DNA from 2 places in the Streptococcus sp. ALY_211 genome. Region 2 is predicted to be linked to the other one. Evidence: predicted binding sites of a transcription regulator. Region 2 holds the regulator's gene; the other holds the start of a gene.
What was found. Region 2 encodes Rex, which represses fermentation and respiration genes when NADH is low (regulators of the CRP and FNR family bind a similar motif). Its sites were predicted from a motif close to TTGTGAANTANTTCACAA; they were not measured.

Region 1 (5,505 bases), on a different contig from region 2:
TTGTTGGGATACAAAAGAGGCGGGTCTGTCTTTGATGTTTAAACTTGACGATTCTTTTGCGGATATCGATAAATTTTTGTTGCAATTCTAAGAAGAAATCACTAACTTCATCATAGGAATCCAGCCAAGCACTGTCTCGATCCAGTGAAACTTCGTAAATGAGGCGGGCAATTTTGGAGGCGTCAATGGCAGATCCACCACCGATTGCAATAACGGTATCAGGCTTGAAATCACGCATTTGCTTGGCAATCTCGATGGTTTGTCCAAGAGTTGGATCAGGCTTGATTGTTCCATAGACAGCAGTCATCACTTTTTCATCACGCAGAGCGAGCTGAGCGAGAACGGTATCGACAAAGCCAAACTGAACCATTCCAGGGTCTGCCACAATCAGGGCTCGACTCATTGGTTCATAGTCATCTTGTAAGTAAGAAATTGCATTTTTTTCGTAGTAAGTTTTTTCTGGTAGGCGCACCCATTGTGGACGATTACGACGCTTAGCCACCGTTTTGACATTGAGGAGGTCGCCAGTTGATAGATTGTGTGACAATGAATTTTTCCCCCATGATCCTGTTCCAAGTGTTAAGCTGGCCTTGAGCGCATCGGTGTAGATGTCACCGATACCACCGATAGAATCCGGTTGGTTGACAAGGATACGAGAGGCTTTGACACGGTCCCCATACTCAGCAACGAAGGGATCGGCTTGCGATCCAATCTGAATAGCCGCATTGTGACCTGCGCCTTCATGCTCAAGGAGCGCCTCTACAATAGCAATCCCATCTTCACGGTCCTTAGCCTTATAAACAGACAAGAGTGGAGAGAGTTTTTCTGAAGAGAGTTTTTCTCCGATATTTTTTGCCTCTAGCTCAAATAAAAGGACATCCTTACCTTCTGGCAAGTCAAGGCCTGCTCGCTCACAGATCCAGCGAGCTGACATACCTGCAACAGGGCCGTTGACCCCGCCTTTGTCATTAAAGACAGTTTCTTCTAGCTTTTTGTAATCCTTTTTAGGGACTAGGTAGGCACCTTTTTCTTGCATCTTCTTGAGCCAGTCGTCATAAATGGCGGCTTCTACGACAGCAGAATTTTCTGTTGCACAGATCATACCATTGTCAAAGCGCTTAGACATGAGCAGGTCTTCAACAGCCCGATCCAAATGTGCGGTCGCATCCACATAAACCGCACCATTACCAGCCCCAACTCCCATAGAGGGGTTACCAGAGCGAAGGGCGGCATTAACCATACCAGGCCCACCTGTCGCAAGAATAGAAGCGATATGAGGATTGGTAATCAAGGCATTAGTATTAGCGATTGAGGGAGTCTCGATCCATTGGATAATATTCTCTGGCGCCCCTGCCTTGATCGCAGCATCATAGAGAATCCTAGCGGCATGACTCGAGCACTGTTGAGCGCCTGGATGAAAGGCAAAGACGATGGCATTGCGGGTCTTTAGAGCTACCAAGATCTTAAACATGGTCGTCGAGGTTGGATTTGTCGTTGGGACGATACCCGCAATCACACCTAGAGGAGCTGCGATTTTAACCTGACCTTTGACCTTATCCTCATCAATGATACCAACCGTCTTTTCATTTTTGATGAGCTCATAGATATTTTCCGTCGCAAAGTGATTCTTGATGTCCTTATCTTCTACAATACCACGCTTGGTCTCAGCGACAGCCTCTTTGGCCAACTCAAGCGAGCGCTCAGAACCCGCCAGAGCCATAGCTGCAACAATCTGGTCAACTTTTTCTTGGGTATAATTGGCGAAAATTTTTTCTGCTTCTAGGGCTTTATCAACCAAGCCAGCTGTATAAACTTGTGCTTCTTCCTCAGCCGTCATAGTCTCTACCTTTGTATCCTTTGCCATAGGAAACTCCTCCATTTTAAGCGGTTATCTATCAGATCATCTCTATAGAAGAAATACTGTAGCCGTTTATCATTTTGTATTTGTGATTTTTTTCACGATATTAGTATATTATATTTCTGGACCACTGTCAATAGATAATGTGAATTTTTTCACTTATTAAAGTATAAGGAGGACATCAACTATTGAGGGAATTAAAAAGCAGATCTTCCCAGAGTTAAAGGAGAGATCTGCTCTCAGAAAATAATTTAAGGATGCTATCAATCTTGAGATGGGACTGGAGGTTCAAAACTAATCAACTCATTCTTTCCATAGATCTTATAAGAAAGGAAAATTATCAACTGCTAAAGACTTCATGATAAGAAATCTTGGTCTTCAAATAGGACATGCTCTTTTAAAGATGGCTTATGAGAGGCTAGTAGCATCGCACTTACTATTATAAGTCCTGTAAGAACAACCTTAAAAACAACCGTCCACGTAAGATATCGGGTCAAGCCACCAATGAACAAGGTCACTATAGCAGCCAAGCCAATTCCTATAAAGAAATAGTCAAAAATTCTCTCATAATCTTTATCATAATCAGCTTTATCATTTTCTTGTTTGAGCATCAATTATCTCCTTCTAAATTCATCATAACTGACTCTGCAAGCCACTTACTCTATTACTTCTAAAGGCTTCCTCCGATCTGCTCAGGGAGGTTAGGTCGTTAGTCCTATTATAGGCTTCTACTAGTTGAGATTCAAGTTAGAAGAGTATTTTTCTGTATCAAACAAATAAAATTATGACTGTAAAGTGGTTAAGTTATCCAACAATAAACACTACTGTTAATCTATCGAGCCTAGAAAACAAAAGATGATACCTGTTACAAAACAAGTATCATCTAAATGAATAGATAGAAAATAATCCAAAGAAGGGATTACATTTATCTGTAGTCAAAATTGCAGGGTAAGCTATTGCAAATGATTTACTCTATCATTAGCTTGCGTTCCTCAACAATATCACTACACCACTAATATTATCAAAATACCTTCAGATTATTTTTTATAATAAAAAATAATTTAATGAGAGGTCACTATATCAATAACTCGAGATATAGTTTCAAAATCAATAACAGCTTTGCCTTTTTTAATACTTGTTAAGGAGTACTCCTTGTATTCGTCTTGGTCGGATACAACTACTGTAGCAGCGGAATTTACGTTATAATACTGAGCTAATTTTTTCCCTCGCTTGCTACTGATATCGATAAAATAGATACTTTCTTTGTCCTCTGAAGAAATGTGCTCTAACAGATAAGGTACGGCCACTTTACAACGTTTACACCCATATCTATAAAAAAATAAGATCTTTTTTCCCTTGGAATTCTTAGATAATAGTTTCATTGCGGTGTCATCCCTAAAAAGTAACCGATCAGAATTCAAGAGTATATTCGTCTGTACAGTTCTATAATGAGATATTCGTGTTGTCAAAAGGGTAGCACATAGATAGAAGGAAATCACACAAGATGCCAATAATAAAAGATAGCGATAAGAGACCCTTGCTTTTAGTGCATATATACTAAGAACCATTAATAATATAATTGAGAATGAACTGATCATTACCGAAGGATGCCATAAGATCCGCCCATTAATATTTAACGAATAGATGCTACCAATCAACAAAAATAGCAGCATTATAATAAATACAAGTAAATAACTCTTATAACTTCGTGTCATATCACACTCCTAAAAATTAAGGCATCAAAGGCCAATAATAAGCATCCGGTTCACTATTCTAATGTAACTCGTCAGCAATCTAGTGCCATTAACTCTAGTTTATTAAATAATATCTAAGAAAACAAGTTTTAGTTAGATAACGTCCTCAATGAAGTAGAACTTTTTATAATAAAGAGTTCTACTCATATTTTAAGCTATACTAAAGTAGTTATCATAAAGAAAGGATATTTACAGTATGTCAAAATCATTTTTCACTCGTAAATCAAGTCTCTTATTATCCGCTAGTATCTTGGGATTAGCACTCACCACATCTACCCCGGCTAGTGCAGAAACATTGTCTGCACCTTCTGTTCGACTTCCTAAACATTTTATCAAATCTATTAACTCTCTGGTAACAGCTACTGCATCAGCTGACGATCAAGTAGATGTACCTGATAGCGACACAGAAACACCCGATAATAACCAAGAAGCTCCGCAAGAAAATCAACCCGATGATGGCAATTCTGATCAGTCAGAATCTGATTCTAATTCATCATCCGAAGCCGAGCAGCCTAATTCTGACGATAGTGTGCCGTCATCCGAAGCACCTGATTCTAGTGATCCATCTGAGGAGACCCAGCCATCATCTGAAGAATCTGACTCTAATGATAGTTCTTCATCAGAAGAAACTCAGCCACCATCTGATAATTCGGTACCTTCCGACGGTACCGATGCTCCAGATCAAGGATCTGAATCTGGATCACAAGCAGGTGATTCTGATGATTCCTCCTCACAAAAAGGATCTGATGGCTCAGCAGACAAGGGAAAATCAGAGTCAGATTCCTCATCATCTGATGAAAAAGAAGCTCCAAGCAGTGGTACAGATGTCCCTAACCAAAGTGGGAAAGATTCATCTGATCCAAAGAATTCTAAATCGTCAGATAAACAAGATTCTGGTGATGCGGAAAAATCATCTAAAAATCACTCTGCACCGTCAGATAAAGCTAACTCATCAAATAATAAGGCAAATACTTTACCTAAAACAGGTGAAGCAAAAACGCCTCTCACAGTATACGCCGCTATTGTATCTGCGCTAAGTGCTGCAGTGATCTTTATTAAAAAATTTCCTATAAAAAAATCATAATCCATTGTAATAGATGAGGTTGGATCAACATTTTCCAGCTTCGTCTATTTTTGTTGATGATAGAACAAAAGTTATGATTAATCAATAGCTTACAAATATAGAAAAACACCCCTTGAAGGGGTGTAAAATTGATAAACGCAACTCATTCTTCTTTGTTGATCTCCACACGATTTTTCATCATCCTATGATAAAGTTCTGGACGCAATTGCTTTAATCGTTCAGGCTCGATCATTGCAAACTTTCGGCCATCAACTTCGTGAATCTCTACACCAAGTTCTTTAGCCAGATGACTATCATGCAAAACAAGCATGCCTTTTTCTTTGTTTTTCATGTTCCCTATCTTCCTTCTACCTCCTAACTGGTCGGTCCATCTTCTTTTTCATGATTTTCAATCTATTCCAGTCTATCTATTCATTATAAATTTTACACTTTTTTCGACTAGATTGTTTTTATTATACCATATTTATGTTCAGCAGCTCTGATGGTTACTCATCGCATGGTTAGGTAGGCAAGTGAGGAAATGATTTTATAGCTAGTTACTAATTGTTATCTAATTCTCGGCGCCATTAACTCATACATTAGTCTGCAGTGAATCTAACTTGCTGTTCTTTTTCATCAATTTTCATCATATACTTACCATTACTATAGCGTACGTCTGTACTTGATAAACAACTTCTAATAAGACTAGAGCTACGAGGAATGGTGATATCAATCTTTTGTTCGATTTCCGATAAAGATAGCTGCTGGATCTCATCTGAGAAAAATTGCTTCAACAGAGAAATATCATGAGCGTATTCAGAAAAGAATTC
Region 2 (5,505 bases):
GTTGAAACAAATGGTGCTTCTGGTGTTGGTAATGCATTGACAGCAGATGAGATTGCAAAAGCACAGGGTGTTATCATTGCTGCGGATAAAGCTGTTGAGACTTCTCGTTTTGATGGTAAACAGTTGATTTCTAAACCGGTTGCTGCTGGTATTCGTGAGCCAGAAGTGCTCATTCAAAATATCTTAGATGGTAAGGGTGAAACTTTCCATGCAACGGATGCAGCTGCGTCAAGCTCTGCTGAGGAATCAAAAGGTCTGGGCAGTGCTTTCTATAAACACCTCATGAGTGGTGTTTCACAAATGCTGCCATTCGTTATCGGTGGTGGTATCATGATTGCCCTTTCATTCCTTATTGACCAAGGAATGGGTGTACCAAAATCTCAACTTAGCCACTTGGGTAATTATCATTTGATTGCAGCGCTTTTCAATCAAATTGGTAATGCAGCTTTTGATTTTATGCTACCTATCCTTGCTGGTTATATCGCTTACTCCATTGCTGAGAAACCTGGCTTGATTGCCGGTTTTGTAGCTGGTAGTATGGCTAAAATAGGATTGGATTACAGCCACATTGTCCATTATGATAAATTTGCTTCAATTACTTCGGAAAACAAACTTACAGAAGCAGTTAATAAAATCGTTTCTGGACAAGTACCTTCAGGATTTCTTGGAGCCTTGGTTGGTGGTTTTCTAGCTGGTGGTGTTGTTCTTCTTCTAAGGAAGTATATAAAAGTTCCACGTTCACTTGATGGTATTAAATCTATTCTTTTATTACCATTACTTGGTGTTGCTATTACTGGTTTCTTGATGCTCTTGGTGAATATCCCAATGGGCGCTATCAATACAGCCTTGAACGACTTCCTCCAAGGATTGTCTGGTGCGTCAGCTATCTTACTTGGTTTGGTTGTTGGTGGTATGATGGCCATCGATATGGGTGGACCGTTCAATAAGGCTGCTTATATCTTTGGTACAGGTACACTGGCTGAAACAGTAGCAAGCGGTGGTTCTGTGGCTATGGCAGCAGTAATGGCTGGTGGTATGGTACCGCCATTGGCTGTCTTTGTGGCTACTCGCTTATTCCCTGCTAAGTTTACACAAGAAGAACGTGATTCAGGTTTGACTAATATTGTTATGGGCTTATCATTTATCACAGAAGGCGCTATTCCATTTGGTGCTGCTGACCCAGTTCGTGCTATTCCTAGCTTTATGGCTGGTTCAGCTCTTACAGGTGCCTTAGTTGGTCTATCAGGCATTAAGTTGATGGCTCCACACGGTGGTGTATTCGTTGTTGCTCTAACGACTAACTGGTGGCTCTATCTTGTCTATGTCGCTATTGGTGCTATTGTATCTGGTATACTCTTTGGAGTGTTACGTAAGGCAAAATAATTTAAGAAATAAATAGTAGAAATGGTTAGAAATTTTTATTTCTAACCATTTTTTTGATTTTATTTTACGAATATATAGATGGAGGATATTATTATGTATACTATTGGAATTTCAAATGATGCCTTAAAGCCCAGAGAGCGTTTAATGGCTCAAGGGGCAGAAGAACTCAGTCATCAGGAACTATTAGCGATTATATTACGTACTGGGACAAAAAAAGAGCCAGTCTTATCTTTAGCTAATCATATTATTAGTCAGATGGATAGCTTGGCTGATTTTCGTCAACTCTCTTTAAAAGAGTTGCAAAAGCTTGATGGTATAGGACCTGTGAAAGCTATAGAAATCAAGGCGATATTAGAATTTTCAAGACGTGTCAACAATGCAGTGCCTGAAAAGCGTGAGCGTATCCTTTCTAGCAGTCAATTGGCCAAAAAAATGATTGAGGAGTTGAGAGATAAAAGGCAGGAACATTTAGTTGCTCTTTATTTAGATACCCAGAATCGTTTGCTCAAGCAGCAAACGATCTTTATTGGCAGTGTTCGTCACTCTATTGCTGAGCCACGTGAAATTCTTCATCATGCTTGTAAGTTGATGGCGACTTCACTGATTGTTGTCCACAATCATCCTTCGGGGCAGCCACGTCCTAGTCATCATGATATTGATTTTACCGAAAAAATAAAACGATGCTGTGACGACTTAGGAGTAGATTTCCTAGATCACATCATCGTTGGTAGTAAAAGTTATTATAGCTTTCGAGAAAGGAGTGACTTGATTCTTTAGAGCTCGTTAACAAAATAATCAAAGAGCTGTTGATCTGCAGAGCGATGATTTAAAAGTAATTCAGGATGCCACTGAACTCCCATGAAATGGATGTCTGGATTATTGGATTGAACAGCCTCTATTGTTTTATCATCAGGATCCATAGCTATCACATCTAAAAATGGTGATAATTCTTTGATACTTTGATGATGAAAAGAATTTATTTCTGTGGTTTTTCCATAAAATTCCGCTAGTTTTGAGTCCTCTTTGACAGACATACGATGGTAGAGGTAGTCACTAGGTTCATCTTGCCAATGATTTTCAATCGCCTGGTTGAGACTTCCCCCCAGTGCCACATTCATCAGCTGAGTACCACGACATACTGAAAAAATAGGTTTTTCTTGCCGGATTGCCTCATCAATGATAGCAAATTCAAAGATGTCCCGTTTTCGTAAAAAGTCATCATCACTTGCAGTATTTTCTTCATGATAGAAGTCTGGGTCAATGTTTTGACCTCCGATTAAAAGAATTTTATCTACCTTTTCGACATAATCTTTAGCCTCTTGGGGGGGTCCTATAGGAATAAGCAGAGGAAGTCCACCTGCACGTTGTACACCCTGGATGAATCCTGTTGGTGCATAACTCCACATAATACCTGTATTGGGATTGGGTCTTTCATTTGTTGTAATACCAATAATTGGTTTAGGGGCCATAGATATCCTCCTTTAAATGTTTTTTCTATTAATCCTGATTCATAAAATAGAGTAGAGTTTGTAATTCACTGGTTAAATCGACATACTGGACAAAGACACCTTTAGGTAGATCTAAATTGACAGGTGAGAAACTCAAGATCCCCTTGATACCAGCTTCTACTAGCTGTTCAGATACTTCTTGAGCCTTGATGCTAGGTACTGTTAGGATAGCTGTTTGGCAGTCTGAATTTGCCAGTTTTTCCTTAAGGCTTGAGATGCCATAAATAGGAATATCATCAGTAGTTTTAGTTCCTACCAGCTCATTATCATCTGTATCAAACGCCATGATGATTTTCATTTTATTGCGCTCATGGAAGCGATAGTGAAGAAGTGCTCTTCCCATATTGCCACAACCTACTAGAGCAACATTGGTAATAGAATGATCATGGAGAATATCTGCAAAGAAGTTCATCAATTTTTTGACATCATAGCCGAAACCTCTACGACCGAGCTCACCAAAATATGAGAAATCTCTACGTACGGTAGCTGAGTCAACACCAATTGCTTCAGCAATTTGTTTAGAACTTGCTTTTTCAATATTTTCTGCGTTAAAGCGCTTAAAAATTCTATAGTAGAGTGAAAGTCGTTTTGCTGTCGCTTTAGGGATGGATTTGTCAATGGCCATATGATCAACTCCTAATTTCATTTAAAATTCAACTAGATTATAAACTAAGTTTGTGAAAACTGCAACAAATTAACTAATATAAAAAACCTATAAATAATATAGGTTTTAGCTATCAACTCTTTCTTTTGTAAAAATATCGCGTTCTACGAGACTGTCCATTAGAAAATAAAATTTATCTTGGATAATGTTCAGCTTGTTATTTTTAAAAATATTGACTTGACGTAGCCCTGACTGGTCTGTAATGATTAATTTAAAGGAAGTGAGGTCTTTATTGACCGTGAGCTTCAAAGGAAAGCCATTACCAGAATTAGGAATTTCTTCGAGAAGTCTATTCAGTTCATAGTGACCAAGCTTGTTTTGTTCAAAAGTAGTATCAATTAACGTATACTTTCGGACATTACTTGTAAGGGTGTAACGATATAGGCAATCATCAAGGTGGATAGTTTTTTCAAAAGCCATTGTTAAGAAAGTATCTCCTTTAATTTAGTAGTGAGTTGTTCAACATCTTGTGGCAGGGTTTGATCTGAGAAGCTGATTCGAATGGATTCATGAAGTCTATCTGAATCATTACCATAGTAAGCAGCAAGTACATGACTAGGATCAACAGTGCCGGCTGTGCATGCTGATCCTGTTGAGACAGCTATCCCAGATAGATCCAGCTGGGTTAGAAGGAGGCCATTATTGCTAGATGGAAAACCAATATTGACAACATAGGGTAGCATATTATCTGTTCCATTGAGGTAGTAGTCCATATTAGCTAGGTTGGATAAGAGTTGTTCTCTTAAATTACTGACATGTTGGTAGTGGTTAGTCATATCTTGATAGGCTTCTGTCATAGCTTGAGCCATACCAGCTATCCCTACCATATTTTCTGTGCTTGCTCGTCTTTTATCTTCTTGCTCACCACCATGTAGGAGAGAATCCATATGTAGAGGGTGAGCATAGAGGAATCCAACTCCTTTAGGTCCATGAAATTTATGAGCAGAAGCAGATAAGAGATCAATCCCTAGCTTTTCTGGATAAATAGCTATTTTCCCTATGACTTGAACGGCATCAACATGAAAGACAGCTTGATGGTCAGCCAATAATTCTCCAAATTCTTGAATCGGAAGGAGATCACCTGTTTCATTGTTAGCAAACATGGTACTAACGAGAATGGTATCGTCTCTCAAAGCTTCTTTGAGGCTGTCTGTAGTGATTTTATTTTGGTCATTTGGCTGGAGATAAGTCACCTCAAAACCAAAACGGCTTTCAAGGTATTCCATGATGTTGAGAACAGAATGATGCTCAATAGCTGTTGTGATAAGATGCTTTCCCTTATTTTGATTAGCAAGAGCATAGCCTTGTATAGCGGTATTGTTAGCTTCTGTACCGCCCGATGTGAAGATAATATTTCTAGGCTGAGTTTCGAGAAGTTCAGCAATAGTCTGTCGATTGTCTCGGAGTAAGTGACTGGCTGTACGTCCATAATTATGGATACTTGAAGGATTTCCAAAATTATTGGTCATTACATTGGTCATGGTTTCGATAACACCAAGGGTTAAGGGAGTTGTGGCAGCATTATCGAGATAAATCATCATTAATTGTCCTCACTATCTGCAGTATAAGTAAAGAGTGGGCTGAGCGGTTTGTGATTATGGATGCGTGTAATAGCATCTCCAATGAGTGAGCTAGCTGAGAGATAGGTTACATTGCTACAGATATTTTCTTTCGTTGCGACTGAGTCTGTGACAAGAATCTCTTTAATAGGAGCAGTTTCTAAGATATCAGATGCACCGCCTGCAAATAGACCGTGACTGGCGACAGCATAGATGCTTGAGGCTCCCTCACGTTCAACAATTTTAGCAGCTTCGGCTAAGGTTTTACCGGTATTTAAAATGTCATCAATCAAAATAGCTTTTTTACCGGTTACTTCACCAATGATATAGCCCTCTTCACGGTGCATATCATCTTGATCGTAGTCGATAATAGCGATAGGAGCATCTAAAT

Region 1: a site for Rex is predicted at 1,945-1,962, ahead of adhE (bifunctional acetaldehyde-CoA/alcohol dehydrogenase). Genes of this name have one in related genera too.

What each region holds. Positions count from the first base shown of each region.
Region 1 covers NZ_JBZFUN010000006.1:77,756-83,260, forward strand. Annotated here, with positions in the region: gene adhE (bifunctional acetaldehyde-CoA/alcohol dehydrogenase) at 1-1,864, opposite strand, end outside; gene AC4HAJ_RS06590 (hypothetical protein) at 2,215-2,469, opposite strand; gene AC4HAJ_RS06595 (hypothetical protein) at 2,920-3,165, opposite strand; gene AC4HAJ_RS06600 (LPXTG cell wall anchor domain-containing protein) at 3,809-4,696, shown strand; gene AC4HAJ_RS06605 (hypothetical protein) at 4,839-5,027, opposite strand; gene AC4HAJ_RS06610 (hypothetical protein) at 5,275-5,505, opposite strand, start outside.
Region 2 covers NZ_JBZFUN010000016.1:840-6,344, reverse strand. Annotated here, with positions in the region: gene AC4HAJ_RS08455 (PTS fructose transporter subunit IIABC) at 1-1,383, shown strand, start outside; gene radC (RadC family protein) at 1,477-2,160, shown strand; gene AC4HAJ_RS08445 (gamma-glutamyl-gamma-aminobutyrate hydrolase family protein) at 2,157-2,852, opposite strand; gene AC4HAJ_RS08440 (redox-sensing transcriptional repressor Rex) at 2,881-3,516, opposite strand; gene AC4HAJ_RS08435 (DUF1831 domain-containing protein) at 3,622-3,975, opposite strand; gene AC4HAJ_RS08430 (cysteine desulfurase family protein) at 3,978-5,093, opposite strand; gene AC4HAJ_RS08425 (ribose-phosphate diphosphokinase) at 5,096-5,505, opposite strand, start outside.